3 regions of the Mesorhizobium sp. Arg314 genome follow, and region 2 is predicted to be linked to each of the others. Evidence: riboswitches for the same ligand, from Rfam matches in the RefSeq annotation. Region 2 holds a riboswitch; each other region holds the start of a gene.

Region 1 (5,074 bases), on a different contig from region 2:
CCAAGTTCTCATCTTGCAACGGCATCGATTTTGGTGCCAGAGTAACCTTGTGCACACTCAGTCGTGATCGTCATAGGAGCGCTGTAGCGAGCGAGCGGCTTTGCGGTGATCATCGGCGCCTCCAGATCGACGCGTCGGAAGAAGAACCGGGCCCTCAAATCAGTGCCCGTCAGCGCGCGCCGTTTCTGTACGTCCTGACGAAACGGGATGCCCGACGCGGGTGCCTTGCGGCGGGCACTCAGCTCTACTACTCGGTTTATGCCGTCACCCGCCCGGGCGACGGCATAGACTTTTCCTAGGCCGCCTTGGGTGCGTCTCTCAGGCTGCGCGCGGCTTTGACCATATTGACGAGTGCCGGGCGGACTTCCTCCCACCGACGCGTCTTCAAACCACAATCGGGATTGACCCAAATCTGACTGTCGCAAAGGCGCTGGCGCGCCTGCGTAAGCAGGTTCGCCATCTCGTCGACTCCCGGCACCCGCGGCGAATGAATATCATAGATGCCCGGTCCTATCTGATTGGGATATTCAAAACTCCGGAAGGCGTCGAGCAATTCCATCTGCGAGCGCGAGGTTTCGATTGAGATCACGTCGGCATCCAAGGCCGCGATCGCGTCTATGATGTCGTTGAATTCAGAGTAACACATGTGCGTGTGGATCTGAGTCGCATCGTACACGCCCGTCGAGGCCAGTTGGAAGCACTCGACAGCCCATTCGAGATAGGGTTTCCACTCGGATTTGCGCAGCGGCAATCCCTCGCGCAGTGCAGCTTCGTCGATCTGAATGACTCTAGCACCGGCCATTTCGAGATCACCCACTTCGGCACGAAGGGCGAGGGCGATCTGACGGCAGACGACCGAGCGCGCAAGATCGTCGCGCACGAACGACCAGTTAAGAATCGTCACGGGGCCGGTGAGCATGCCTTTAACGGGTTTGTCAGTCAGCGATTGGGCGTATCGCCACCAGCGCACCGTCATCGGGTTGGGACGCGATACGTCGCCAAAGATGATCGGGGGGCGCACATAACGCGATCCATAGCTCTGCACCCAAGCGTGCTGCGTGGAAACGAAGCCGGAAAGCTGCTCACCGAAATATTGCACCATGTCGCTTCGCTCAAACTCGCCGTGCACCAGCACGTCCAGGCCGATCTCTTCCTGCCAACGGATGGCTGCTTCGATCTCCTTCCTCAGGAACGCCTCATAGTCGACATGGCTCAGTTCTCCCTTTGCATGGGCGGCACGCGCGTTGCGAATCTCGGGTGTTTGCGGGAAAGAGCCGATCGTCGTGGTCGGGAAAGGCGGCAGCCAGAGGCGTTCCTCCTGAAACCTGGAACGTTCAGAAAAGCCGCTCTTCCTGCGCATCATGACTTCGTCGATAGACGCGAGGCGTCCTTCGACCAGCGGATCATGGACCTTCGGTGACGTCAAACGCGCGGCTGCTGCTTGGGTGGAAGAGTCCAGCTCTGCTGCAACCGCGTCGCGGCCTTCGCACAGGGCCCGGGCGATCGTGGTCAGTTCGTCCATCTTCTGCGCCGCGAATGCGAGCCATGACTTCATGTCATTGTCGAGCGCGGTTTCCTGTTCGAGGTCGATCGGCACGTGTTGAAGCGAGCACGACGGCGCGATCTCCACTCGCTCCAGTGGCCAGCCGGCGACGACCGGCTTGATCCGGTCAAGCATGGGGCGCAGGTTCGCGCGCCAGACGTTGCGACCATCGATCAGGCCAAGCGACAGCACCAGGTCTTTTGGCGCAAGCCGACCCACCACCTCCAATTGTTCGGGAGCTCGTGCAAGGTCGAGATGCAGGCCCGCCACAGGAAGCGAAAGAGCGGTCTCGAGATTGTCCTCCAACCCGCCGAAATAGGTGGCGAGCATGATCTTTAGCTCCGGCACCGCTTGCGACAGTCGCTCGTAGGCAAAATTGAACGCATCTTGCTCGTTTGGAATGAGGTCGAGCACGAGTGCCGGCTCATCGAGCTGCACCCAGTCGGCGCCCGCCAGTTTCAGTCGACGTAGCAGCAGCTCGTAAACCGGCAGAAGCCGCGGCAGCAGCGCAACAGGGTTGAAGTCGCGGGCGGGCGACTTGGCGAGCTTGAGGAAGGTGACCGGCCCAAGGATGACCGGGCGGGTGTGAATGCCCAACGCCCTGGCATCGAGGAAGTGATCCAACGGCTTTGAGGACGATAGGGCAAAGGCTTGATCGTCGGCGAGCTCCGGGACCATGTAGTGGTAGTTGGTGTCGAACCACTTGGTCATTTCCAGGGCTGTCACGGCCTGATCGGTCTGCCCGCCACCAGCAGCCTCTCCTTGGCTGCCACGAGCCATGGCAAAATAGGTGTCGAGCGAGATTTCTCCCTCCCTCCAGCCATAGCGTGGCGGGATAGCGCCGACCATTATTGCTGTGTCGAGCACATGATCATAGAGCGAAAAGTCGTTGGACGGGATCTTTGTGACGCCGCGGTCGCGTTGTTCAATCCAGTTCGCGACACGCAGCGCCTGCGCCGTTTTGAGAAGGTCGGCAGCGCAACATTTTCCGGACCAATACGCTTCAAGCGCGCGCTTTAGCTCGCGACGGCGCCCAATGCGCGGCACGCCAAGTGTGGCTACAGGAACTTTGTTAGAGAGAGACATACCATACCCCGATGATTGGGACGTGGACGCAAGGCAGACGTTGGCAAGCAGACGAGCCGGTTGCTACGCCCACCGAGACACCCCGCGTGTGGACCTTGTTCGCCGTGGCAGGTCTCCTGGCTCGCGGGTCGACACCTCAGCCCGTCTTCCCGAGGCTATTCACCTCAGTGACTTGAATAGGCTTGGCTCGCCGCTTACAGTTGCGGGGGGCAGCGCCGGCATCTACCGGCTTCCCTCTTAGCTCCGTGCGGCTAACCGCATCAGAGAACCATCGACAACCGGACACTCGCCGAAGAGAAGATTCCAGTCAAGGTGATATAAACAAATCTTTATGTCTTTATACAATTCTTATTATCGCTCGTGCGTGCGGGATAGCTGTAAACGTCGGCTGACTGCGACCATCCTTGCCACCGAGGGGCTCGGGCAAGTTCTTCCGCTTCTGCCCCTGTTGATGGCGACCTGTCGCAGGTCAAGCCTACCCGTGGTGCCAGGGGTTGACTTCGATCATGCTGGCGGCAACATTTCGGATACACTCGAAGCGAGCATAGGCAGAGGCAATTCGCTCTATTTCCCGGGCACTGCGTGACGCCCCCCCGGGAACTGAACAGTCCCCATTCGGCCCGCTTGGCGGTGACATCGAGGCCAGGCTCGACCTCAGCCGAGCAACATAGCGATCTGGAGGCAGACAGGGGATAGTTTTCGGCGAGCACCCGGTCTGCCAGCAATGGGAGAAGCTTGATACCTTCAATGGCATCCGCGCCACACGCCCCAAACGACCATCATCATGGAAGCAATGCGCTATGGAAGCACCTGCGCTTTGGCGTCGGCACCTCGATGACACGTTCGAGTTCCTCAATCAGATCCGCAACAGCTCGAGCCAGCAAGAAATCTGCCAGCACCTGATTTTCCATGCCGAGCGGTTTGGCGCCAGAAACGTGCTGGCAGGACCGATCCCGCCACCGCGAGCGCTGAGGCGCGAGCAGATTTCCCATGTGCTGCTTGACGCCTGGCCACAGCAATGGTCAGAGCGCTATTTTTCGAACGGCTACCTTTATCGCGACCCTACCATCCAACTCGTGAAGCGTGGGGCCACGCCCTTCCGGTGGAGCGAGATCGATCAGGTTGCCAGCGTTTGCTCTTTCGGCCGACGGGTCATGGCGGAGGCATCGGAGTTTAAGCTACGCGACGGATTCACGATACCGTTCGCGACTTTGAACGGACAGGCGGTGGGATTTTCCGTTGCAGGGGAGAAGCTCGAGCCAGATCCTCACGACCGGCTCGCCTTTCAGTTTGTCGCCGCGTGCGCCTTCGGTTGCGCGGTTGTTCTTGCCGAGGGAAAACGAACTTCGAAACCCGTACGTCTGTCGCCTCGACAACAGGATGTCCTGCGCTGGGCTGCCGAAGGCCTCACCGTCGGCGATATTGCGGATCGCCTGAACATCAGCCGCAACACGGCAGATACCCATCTGCGATTGGTGCGCGAGAGGCTCGGCGTGACAAACAACGTGCACGCCGTCACGAAAGCTTTCCGCCTGGGGCTGATCAGCTAGCCTCACACAATTGCGTGATGCCGCATCGGTCCGCGATGAACCATTTGGTTGGCCTCGAAACTGGAGAACAACCGAGATGCTTCTTGCCGTCACGTCGCACAATGCCGACGAATAACAGGCGGACCTGGATCAGGCGTTTCGTCTGCGCCACAACGTGTTTGTCGAGGAAAGGCGCATGCGACACGGGCCGCATCGAGTAGCGGCTCAGATCGTGATAGACCTGCTCACCGCACGTCGGTCCCAGTTCCCGCACGCGCGACTGTCGGCTTGCCGAAAGGAGTCGCAAGACCCAGCGCATGAGCTTCGGCAAGTACAAAGGCCGGAGCCGAACGGGCACCATCCGGGTCAAGCACCGCTTCGGCATCCGCGGCCCAAGGGCTAGTGCATGCAGCCAGGGAACGCCATCAGGGCGGTGCTCGCCATATCGCTGAAGGCGGTTTGGCCTGGCGTGTCGCGGCAAATCAGGAGGGTCGCGGCCGTCGCCGCTACAGCTCGAAGGCGAAGGCCGCCAATCGCGATCCTGGCCTTCATGCATTCCACTTTCATGGCCTTCAGCCCGAGGGCCGGTTCTTTCCACCTCGGCGAAGTCGGCATATTCCTAAAACGTCAGCGGCAGAAGCGGCTCGGCGCGCGGCCAACCGACGTGTCGCCGAGTTCACTGCCGTACCTCTGCGCGAAATTGGCGCTCGCCAGATTGGAAATCGCGCTGCAGAAGCCCTGCATCCTGTCGCCCCCGACCCAATCACCTGCTCAATGTTCACGAGATCGACACACGCCTTGGCAATGCAATTGGCAGACTGCTGATCCACCACATCGCACCCCAGAGATAGAAATCCGGCGTCTCGTCGTGGGGCCCGTTGGTGACCTAGTCGCCTAACGCAGACCCGATGTCGTT
Region 2 (5,074 bases):
CTGCTGCCGCACATGGAGGTCGAGAAGCTGGCGAACACCGCCAGCGGGATCGGCAATGGCGAGCGCCAGAGCGCCGGCAAGATCCTGATGGCGACGGTAAAGGGCGATGTCCACGACATCGGCAAGAACATCGTCGGCGTGGTCCTTGCCTGCAACAATTATGAGATCATCGATCTTGGCGTCATGGTGCCTGCGGCCAAGATCCTGCAGACGGCGCGTGAGCTAAAGGTCGACATCATCGGCCTGTCCGGCCTGATCACGCCCTCGCTCGACGAGATGGCGCATATGGCGGCCGAGATGGAACGTGAAGGCTTCGACATTCCGCTGCTGATCGGCGGCGCGACGACCAGCCGCGTGCATACGGCGGTCAAGATCCATCCGCGCTATGCGAAAGGCCAGACGGTGTATGTCGCCGACGCCAGCCGCGCCGTCGGCGTGGTGTCGGCACTGCTTTCGAACGAGGCCAAGGCCGGCTATGTCGAGAACGTTCGCGCGGAGTACAAGAAAATTGCCGACGCGCATGCGCGCAGCGAAGCCGACAAGCAGCGGCTGCCGCTCGCCAGGGCGCGGGCCAATGCCCACAAGATCGACTGGGCGGGTTACGAGCCGCCAAAACCGTCCTTCCTTGGCCTGAGGGTCTTCGAAGGCTGGGATCTGGCCGAGCTTGCCCGCTATATCGACTGGACCCCATTCTTCCAAACCTGGGAGTTGAAGGGCCGCTATCCCAAAATCCTCGACGATCAGGACCGGGGGCCGGCGGCACGCCAGCTCTTCGAGGACGCCCAGGCGATGCTGGCGAAGATCATCGCGGAAAAATGGTTTGCGCCCAAGGGCGTGATCGGCTTCTGGCCGGCCAATACTGCCGGCGACGATATCAGACTGTTCACGGATGAGGCCCGCTCGCACGAACTGGCGACATTCTTCGCGCTGCGCCAGCAGCTGGCCAAGCGCGACGGCAAGGCCAATGTCGCACTGTCGGATTTCGTCGCGCCTGCGGACAGCGGCAAGGCCGACTATCTCGGCGGCTTCATAGTCACCGCGGGCATCGAGGAAGTGGCGATCGCCGAGCGCTTCGTGCGGGCCAACGACGACTATTCCTCGATCATGGTCAAGGCGCTGGCTGACCGTTTCGCCGAAGCGTTCGCCGAGCGCATGCACGAGAAGGTGCGCAAGGAGTTCTGGGGTTACGCGCCCGATGAGAACCTGGCCCCGGACGACCTGATCGGCGAGCCCTATCGCGGCATCCGCCCCGCACCCGGCTATCCGGCCCAACCCGACCACACCGAAAAGGCGACGCTGTTTCGCCTGCTCGACGGCGAAGGCAATGCGGGCGTGAGCCTAACCGAAAGCTTCGCCATGTGGCCTGGCTCCTCCGTCTCCGGCATCTACCTGTCGCATCCCGAAAGCTATTATTTCGGCGTCGCTAAGGTCGAGCGCGATCAGGTCGAGGACTATGCGCGGCGCAAGGCCATGCCGCTGGCCGAGGTCGAGCGCTGGCTTGGGCCGATCCTCAACTATGTGCCGGCGCGCTACGCCGAAGCGGCGGAGTAAGTCCCTATTACCGCCAGTCGTCCTTGCCCCTGACCGATCTCGCATTCTGGTGGACCGGTTTGGGCGATCGATGATTTGATCAGGGTGCTTAAGGTGGCCGTTCGTCTCGCGGATGGGATAATTGGGAAGTCGGTGCCGGCGCTGCCCCCGCAACGGCAGCGGCGCTTTTCGTCTCGACATGACCACTGGGCCAAGGTCTGGCAAGGTGCCGAGATGCAGGAACTGTTTTTGATTACCCCTATCTTGATTTCCATTATTTTGGGGCGCTCGAGAATTAAGTTTGGCACTTCTATCTAACGAGTGCCAATCGGCCTATATATGGGCGTGGCCGCCTATACCGGCCCCAGAAAGAAGCTTCCATGAAATTTCGGCCAATCCACGACCGCGTCGTCATCAGGCACGCGGAAAGTGACGCCAATTCCAAGGGCGACATCATTGTTCCCGACAATGCCAAGGACAAGCCGCAGGAAGGCGAAGTCATCGCCGTCGGCCAGGGCGCACGCGACGAAAACGGCGCTCTGATCGCGCTCGAGGTCAAGGCGGGCGACCTCATCCTGTTCGGCAAATGGGCGGGCACCGAGGTCAAGATCGACAGCGAGGACCTTCTGATCATGAAGGAAGCTGACATCATGGGCATCATCAACAAGACCGTAGCTGCCAAGAAGGCCGCCTGACGTGAGCGCCGCGCGTATTCCCGGACGCGCGTAGGACGCTCCGATCCTGAGTATCGGGGCGACGCCGTCGTCGGGCCACTCCCAACCGAACTGGAAAAAATCATGCCCGCCAAGGAAATCAAATTCTCCTCCGATGCCCGCGACCGCATGCTGCGCGGGGTCGAGCTCCTCAACAACGCCGTCAAGGTGACGCTTGGCCCCAAGGGCCGCAATGTCGTCATCGACAAGGCCTATGGCGCGCCACGCATCACCAAGGACGGCGTCGCCGTCGCCAAGGAAATCGAGCTTGCCGACAAGTTCGAGAACATGGGCGCGCAGATGGTGCGCGAAGTGGCCTCGAAGACCAACGACCTTGCCGGTGACGGCACAACCACCGCCACGGTGCTGGCCGCCTCGATCCTGCGCGAAGGCGTCAAGCTCGTCGCCGCCGGCATGAACCCGATGGACCTGAAGCGTGGCATTGACCAGGCCGTTACCGCCGTGATCAAGGAAATCCAGGCGCGGTCCAAGAAGGTGAAATCCTCCGCCGAGATCGCGCAGGTCGGCACCATCGCCGCCAATGGCGATGCCACCGTCGGCGACATGATCGCCAAGGCGATGGACAAGGTCGGCAACGACGGCGTCATCACCGTCGAGGAAGCCAAGACCGCCGAGACCGAACTCGACGTCGTCGAGGGCATGCAGTTCGACCGCGGCTACCTCTCGCCCTATTTCGTCACCAATGCCGACAAGATGCGCGCCGAGCTGGAAGACGCCTACGTCCTCATCCATGAAAAGAAGCTCGGCAACCTGCAGGCATTGCTGCCGATCCTCGAAGCCGTGGTGCAGAGCGGCAAGCCGCTGCTGATCATCTCGGAGGACGTCGAGGGCGAAGCGCTGGCAACGCTTGTCGTCAACAAGCTGCGCGGCGGCCTGAAGGTCGCGGCCGTCAAGGCGCCGGGCTTCGGCGATCGCCGCAAGGCGATGCTGGAAGACATCGCCGTGCTCACCTCGGGCCAGATGATTTCGGAGGATCTCGGCATCAAGCTCGAAAATGTCACCATCGAGATGCTCGGCCGCGCCAAGCGCGTGCTGATCGAGAAGGACACGACCACAATCGTCGACGGCGCCGGCACCAAGGCGACCATTCAGGCGCGCATACAGCAGATCAAAAGTCAGATCGAGGAAACCACTTCCGATTACGACAAGGAAAAGCTGCAGGAGCGGCTGGCGAAGCTCGCCGGCGGCGTTGCGGTCATCCGCGTCGGTGGCGCCACCGAATCGGAAGTCAAGGAAAAGAAGGACCGCATCGACGATGCGCTGAACGCCACGCGCGCCGCTGTCGAAGAAGGCATCGTTCCGGGCGGCGGCGTGGCGTTGCTGCGCGCCAGGTCGTCGCTTGCCGGCTTGAATGGCGCCAATGCCGATGTGACGGCGGGTATCTCGATCGTGCTGAGCGCGCTCGAGGCGCCGATCCGCCAGATCGCAGAAAATGCAGGCGTCGAAGGTTCGATCGTCGTCGGCAAGCTCTCTGAGGGCAAGGACTCCAATCAGGGCTTCGACGCCCAGAACGAGATTTATGTCGATATGATCAAGGCTGGCATCGTCGACCCGGCAAAGGTGGTGCGGACCGCACTCCAGGACGCCGGTTCGATCGCCGCCCTGTTGATCACCGCCGAGGCCATGATTGCCGACGTTCCCGCCAAGGATGCCGCGCCATCCCCCGGCGGTAGCAGGGGCTAACCAACTCCCCTGCGGGAAACGCGCCGCGATGCCTGGCGCCGGCGGGCCGGGCTACCGATCCGAACATCAGTTAAAAGGAACCGTTCCATGGCCACAGAAGGCAGCAAGCTATCTCTCGCGCGCTGATGGAAGATCACCGGCGGGCCAAATCCACGCTCTTCTGGACATGCGCGGCAACCGTCATTGTCAGTCTGATCATCGGATCGCGCGGCTGCGTTTTCCCCCGCGCCCGGCCGTGGGTCTTGGCTGGGTCATTTCCATGCGTGAATCTACGCTGCTTCCTGGATTCGGCAAACGTGGGGGGCAAGCCGACGGTCGTCGTCGCGACTACGCCGACCAAATCGAAGGGCACGGAGAAGCGGCTCTCTTCACACGGGGGCCGTGGCTTTGAAGCTGAGCGGTGCTGTGGACTGTCGCTGTTCTGGCGGCTGCATTTTTCATTACGCGAGCCTAAACCTATCGGTGAGAGCGGCAGCGAAGGACGCGAATATGACAAACCATTACGCGCTGCGCATGGACCATCCGGACGGGTGGATAGTTTTCGATCGCAGGGTGGCGAAAAAACGGACTGGTTATAATGAGCGCACATGTCTATCCACCCGCTTCACTTGTTGAAGACAATGCCGAAGCGTGGTTGAAGAAGCTGGCGAAATACCGACAGCCGCGTCTAGGGCGTAGCGCCTTCGAACTGTTCATCACTCTTATCCCTTTCGCCATCTTCTGGGCCGCTGCTTGTCTTTCGCTGACCAACAGCTTCTGGCCCGGGCTCATCGCGATCCTTCCTGCCAGCGGCTTCCTGCTTAGGCTGTTCATGATCCAGCACGATTGCGGCCACGGCTCGTTCTTCGCCCGTCGCGGACTCGATGACTGGACCGGCCGCCTGCTTGGGGTCCTGACTCTGACCCCATATGATTATTGGAGGCGTGCACACGCCGCCCATCATGCGACTGCGGGCAATCTCGACGAACGCGGGGTCGGTGACATCACCACGCTGACGATTGCCGAATACCGTGCCTTTTCGCCGATAAAGCGCGTCGCTTACCGGCTGTACCGGCACCCGCTTGTGATGTTCGGGATCGGGCCAGCTTGGCTATTCCTGTTCAAGCAGCGCCTGCCGTTCGGGATGA
Region 3 (5,074 bases), on a different contig from region 2:
GCCCTTCATGATGGTCGAGCCGGAAGGTCATCACCACGAGCGCGCGCATGGATGATACAGGCGCTTTTTGAGTATCAGCGTGAAATCTACCTGGCTGTGGCGCAACACCTGAAGTCGTTCGCCACGGACGGCAACTGGCTGGCGCTTCTTGCTGTGTTGCCGATGGGCGTCGTGTTCGGCGCGGCCCACGCGCTGACGCCGGGCCACAGCAAGACGCCTTCGCCGCAACCGGGTCGGTCTCATCGTTCCTCAGGCGGCTTGATGTGGCGGAAAGCCCAGAGCAAAGCCAGGTCATAGAAGATCTTGAGGGCACCGCAGATCACCAGCGGCCAGGCTTCGAACCCCGCAGCAAACAGCGCCCCGGCAATGGCCGGGCTCGCGGCGGCGGCGAGACTGCGTGGAACCGACGTGACACTGGCCGCCGCAGGCTGCTCCGGCTGCGTGACGACTGCCATCACATAAGACGAGCGGGTCGGCACGTCCATCTGGGACAGCGCTGCGCGTGCGAGAAGAAATGCCAGGGAGACGTCGAGATTCGGCACCAAAGCGGCCAGGATCAAGCAAATGCTCGACGGGATGTGAGTGAACACCATCGTATTCACAAGCCCGATGCGCTTCGACAGCCAAGCGGCGACCGGAAAAGAGACCGCCGACAAAACACCCGACCAGAAAAAGAACATCCCGGCGGCCGAAAGCGAAAGTCCAAATTTACTGAACAGCCACAAAGCCATGAGCGACTGCACTGCGAACCCGCCGGCAAATGCGTCGATGCTGAACAAGGCCGCCAGCCTGTAAACAATGGCACGCGACGGCCCAAGCGCCGCGGCGGGCCGGTCCTGTGGAGAGGTTTTCGGACCAGCTGGAATGCGCGCATACACCAGCCCTCCCGCCACGCCAAGAACCGCGTAAAGGACAAACATTGCCTTCAGCGCCGCGAGCCGCGACATACCAATCGTCACCAGGAAGTCGGGGCTGGTTGCAGCAAGGGCGCCAAACGCTGCCGCTAGCGCACCTAGCAGGCTGTAGCGTGCGAATGCCTTCGTGCGGTCCGCATCGGCGACGAGCCGCGACAGGACCGCATGCTCCAGCGGAACGAAGATGCTCACGCTTCCCGATGAGGGATTGATCGTGCCCATGAACGCCACCAGCAGTACAAGCGCATAGGTGCGTGATTGCGCATAGGCCAGCCCGGTTGCGATCATCAGGCCGGACGCAGCTACAAGCAGGGTGCGCCGGTCTGCGCGTACTGCCAGGAACCCGATGCCGAGCGTCAATAGTGCCGAACCAAGGAGTGCGACGGTCGCGACGACACCAATCTCAAGCGGTCCGAGACCGATCGCCGCCAGATATACAGGCAGGAGCACGGCGGCAAAGCCGTCGCCAAAATCCCGAAGGGCCCGCGCCGCGTAGATGTCCGCGGCGCGGTCGCCTTGCCTTTCGTAGTTCGGCTGTTCGACACCGCGGGCCAACGTAGCTCCCTTCGGAATTTCGAACGGAATGTGTCAACGGTCAGCCGCCCGTCGTGAGGTGCACTCGATCGAGCGCGAGCTTCAGCCCCTTGGCCAACTTCCCGACGTCGTCATTCGCCCGGATGAAGAATAGCCGGGTTTCGTCGTCGAGCATATGGTTGTGCACGGCGGTCACCTTTCGCGCTTCCCGCAAGGCTTTCAGCACCGGGAGCAGCTCTGGGCCGCGCGGCTACGCGGCGCGCCGAAGATTGACCAGCCGCCGGCGACGAGCGCCGCGACTGTCACCAGCAGCACTGCCAGGCTCGGCAGGTGGAAGAACATGTCGCGCCACCTGGGCTCGACGACCGCGCCGGTGCTGAAACTCTCGCCGCTGAACTGGCAAAGGATCCAGGAGGCGCCGCTGCGCACCATGTCCGCATCGATGTCCGAGATCAGCGCGTTCGCGTCGCGTTCGGCCGACGGCATCGTCGCCATATAGGTGAGCAGTGCCTTGGCGGTGGCGAGATAGGCGTGGCTGCATTCGTTGAAGGGGCTTTCCTCATCACCGAGGCTTCCCGGCATCAGGCCCCAGAGGCAGTAGGTGTATTGCAGATTGCCGTGATTGTAGAGCCGCCGGAAGGTCGGGTCGGTCACGGTCTGGCGCCGGGCGAGGTCGAGGATGTCGCCGCGATAGCGCGCGATCACCGCCATCTGGCCGTGGGTCAGGCTGGGGATCTGGATGCCGGGGGAAGGGGGCGTGGAGGACCCGCTATGCGCTTGCGCCGAAGCTGCCAGCAAGACCAGCAGTGCAACCGCCAGAAAGCAGTCAGCCGCCAGGGCGCAGAACCGTGGCGGCCAACGCATCGGATGTCAGGCGTAACGGCGTGCCGGGCCGCGCTGGTCGCGCGCCGCGACCACGCGCGCGGCAACCGCGCCAAAGCCGAGCCCGACGACGGTCCAGAGCACGAGCTGGATGCCGAGCGAAGCGACGCGGAACTGCCACAGCACGATCGCCGAGAAGTTCTCCGGCACCTCGTTGATGTCGGGAAGTGCTGCCTTCACCAGCGCGAAGACCACGAGGAAGGCGAGCCCAGCCACGATCGAGGCGTTCCAGGCGCCGAGCTGGTTCCACAGCCGCTGCGCCAGCCCAACCGCCGCCACCATCGCCGCGATCGAGATCACGATCATGATGAAGAACAGCTCGGTGCGGTAGCCGATGGTTTCGGGATTGCCGACCGCGGGTGGGTTCGCCGGGTATTTGAGGCTGGGCACGACGATCACGGCGAGGAAGCCGAGCAGCGCCAGCAGCGCCGAGGTGCCGCGAGGCCCGAGCGAGCCCAGACGGCCATAGGCATAGGCGAAGACCAGCGAGAACAGCCCACCGAGGGCGGCGCCGTAGACCAGCACGCCGGTTGCGAGGCCAATGCCGGCCTGCGTGGCGCGGCTGACCATCTCGGGCTCCGGCGCCTCGCCGGCGGCCTGGGCCTGCTGTTCCTCGTAGGCGATCGCCTTGTCGACTTGCGGCTCGCCATAGACGCGGGCGAAGGCGAATGCCAGAATCCCCGCGACCAGCCCGACAAGCATGCCGCGCAGCAAAAGTTTTCCGACCATGTCACTATCCCTCTGAGCAATTCCAGGAAAAGTGGGTAGCGGTTTTCCGTCCGGAATTGCGTTCAACCAACCAAGCAATTCCAGGAAAAGTGGGTAGCGGTTTTCCGTCCGGAATTGCGTTCAACCAACCAAGCAATTCCAGGAAAAGTGCGTAACGGTTTCCCGTCCGGAATTGCGTTGAGCCAGAATCGAAAGCGAGTTCAGCGATGCCGAACCGCTTTAGTGGCAGGGGAAGCCGAGCAGGTGGCGGCCGTCATGCACGAATTCGTGCACCGCCGTGCCGCGGATCAGCGACGTCGCGCCTTCTTCCGCGCCGACGAAATAGATCATCAGCATCAGCATCAGGCCGCCGAAGATGGCCCAGGGCAGAAGCTCGCGAACCGGAATCGCAACCGGACCGTAGCTGGGGGCGAAGGTGGTGTCGGACATATTGACCTCCCGTGGGATACTGCGTCCCGTTGATCGAACAATGCTGCGGAATAAGGCCTGACTTTCGGCTGGTGCCGATCACAGTGGCGCGACCGTGCCGGACTCGCACCGGCTTCCAATCCCGTATAGCGCTAAAACACTTGTCAGCACTTCGTTCGCCTGTCAACGACATGTAATGGCGGCACGGCTTCGTGAGGCCTATTTTTCACTGGGCCACGGAGTTTTCATGCTCGCCCGCCTGACGATGATCGCAAGCGCTGCGACGCCCGGCATGCGCAAGGGCCGCTTTCCGAAGGACGAGGCGCCGGATGCGCGGGCCCTCGAGCGTGCGGGCGCGCTGGCCGCTTCGCTGCGCCGCGCCGATCGCGTCTGGACAAGTCCAGCACTTGCCGCGCGGCGGACGGCCCAGGCGCTTGGCCTTGACGCCACGGTCGAGCCGTTGCTTGCCGAGCAGGATTTCGCGCATTGGGCCGGCAAGAGCTTCGAGGAGGTGCAGGCCCAGGACCCGAATGGCATGGCGGCCTGGTTCGCCGACGCGGACGCAGCGCCCCATGGCGGCGAATCGCTTGCCGCCGTCGCCAGGCGCGGTGCCGCGCTGATGGAGCGCCTGGCCGGCGAGAGCGGCCACACCATCGCGCTCACCCATGCCATGCCGATCCGCGCCGCCATGCTGCATGTGCTGGGCGCGCCGCTTTCCTCGGTGTGGAAGATCGACATCGAGCCGCTGTCGCTCACCGAATTCCGCGGCGACGGCCGCCGCTGGGTGCTGCACGCGAGCGGTGTCGTCGTCGCCGGCTGAGCAGTCGGGCGTGAACGGTCCGCCGGCGGATCCTGTCACGCTTGGATAGCCGTTCGGCGCGATATCAAGCTGCTTTACCCTTTCAGCGATCGCTAACGGAACGGAAACGCCTCGCTGCTATGGTGCTGCCCCGTGGCGAGGAGGACCGCGCCCGAGGAGCCCGCCGGATATGGCCAAATTTCCCGAGACCGAGCGCCGTCTTCATGTGCGCGAATTCGTGCTCAAGGAAGCCACGATCATTGCCGGCGGCGTCAGGATCGGCTGCTCGGTCAGGAACCAGCACCATCATGGCGCGGAATTGCGCGTGAGCGTGGATGTCGACATCCCGGAACGCTTCCTGCTCGAGGTTCCGGCCGACGATACAGTCTATCGCGCTTTGGTGCGCTGGCGGCGCAACGACCGCATCGGCGTGGCGCTCTACAGCAATGCGCTGAAGGACTGACGCTCAAAGATAGCGGCGCACGCTCGCCTTGTAGGCGCGGTAGGGTTCGCCGAACTTGCGTTCCAGATAGGCTTCCTCGCGCAGCACCACGCCGTAATGCAGGATCGGGAAGCTCGCGACGAGGGCGACGACGGCCCACCAGCTGTCGAAGAGAAGCCCGATTCCCAGAAGCAGCCCCATCAGGCCAATATAAAGCGGGTTGCGGGTGAAGCCGAACGGACCGCCGGTGATGATCGCGGTGGTCGGCAGCGTCGGGTTCACATTGGTGCCGCCGCGCAACATGGTGGAGCGTCCCCAGGCGATGATCGCAATAGCGAGTACCGCCAGCACGATGCCGAGCACCAT

What was found. A riboswitch is a leader RNA that binds a small molecule or an ion and turns the genes downstream of it on or off. The one in region 2 is predicted to bind cobalamin.
Region 1: another riboswitch for cobalamin. It lies ahead of metE (5-methyltetrahydropteroyltriglutamate--homocysteine S-methyltransferase); the one in region 2 lies ahead of ACWGS9_RS26985 (co-chaperone GroES).
Region 3: another riboswitch for cobalamin. It lies ahead of ACWGS9_RS04885 (CbtB domain-containing protein); the one in region 2 lies ahead of ACWGS9_RS26985 (co-chaperone GroES).

What each region holds. Positions count from the first base shown of each region.
Region 1 covers NZ_JBSKBP010000041.1:30,720-35,793, reverse strand. Annotated here, with positions in the region: gene metE (5-methyltetrahydropteroyltriglutamate--homocysteine S-methyltransferase) at 296-2,629, opposite strand; cobalamin riboswitch at 2,719-2,917, opposite strand; gene ACWGS9_RS28450 (helix-turn-helix transcriptional regulator) at 3,430-4,179, shown strand.
Region 2 covers NZ_JBSKBP010000035.1:33,366-38,439, forward strand. Annotated here, with positions in the region: gene metH (methionine synthase) at 1-1,551, shown strand, start outside; cobalamin riboswitch at 1,626-1,811, shown strand; gene ACWGS9_RS26985 (co-chaperone GroES) at 1,911-2,225, shown strand; gene groL (chaperonin GroEL) at 2,328-3,947, shown strand; gene ACWGS9_RS26995 (fatty acid desaturase) at 4,525-5,074, shown strand, end outside.
Region 3 covers NZ_JBSKBP010000003.1:191,825-196,898, forward strand. Annotated here, with positions in the region: gene ACWGS9_RS04855 (cation diffusion facilitator family transporter) at 1-55, shown strand, start outside; partial or broken gene ACWGS9_RS04860 (ABC transporter permease) at 52-216, shown strand; gene ACWGS9_RS04865 (MFS transporter) at 240-1,469, opposite strand; gene ACWGS9_RS04870 (DUF1259 domain-containing protein) at 1,510-1,644, opposite strand; gene ACWGS9_RS04875 (hypothetical protein) at 1,668-2,312, opposite strand; gene ACWGS9_RS04880 (CbtA family protein) at 2,319-3,059, opposite strand; gene ACWGS9_RS04885 (CbtB domain-containing protein) at 3,279-3,488, opposite strand; adenosylcobalamin (AdoCbl) riboswitch at 3,489-3,632, opposite strand; gene ACWGS9_RS04890 (histidine phosphatase family protein) at 3,715-4,287, shown strand; gene ACWGS9_RS04895 (PilZ domain-containing protein) at 4,457-4,729, shown strand; gene ACWGS9_RS04900 (methyltransferase family protein) at 4,733-5,074, opposite strand, start outside.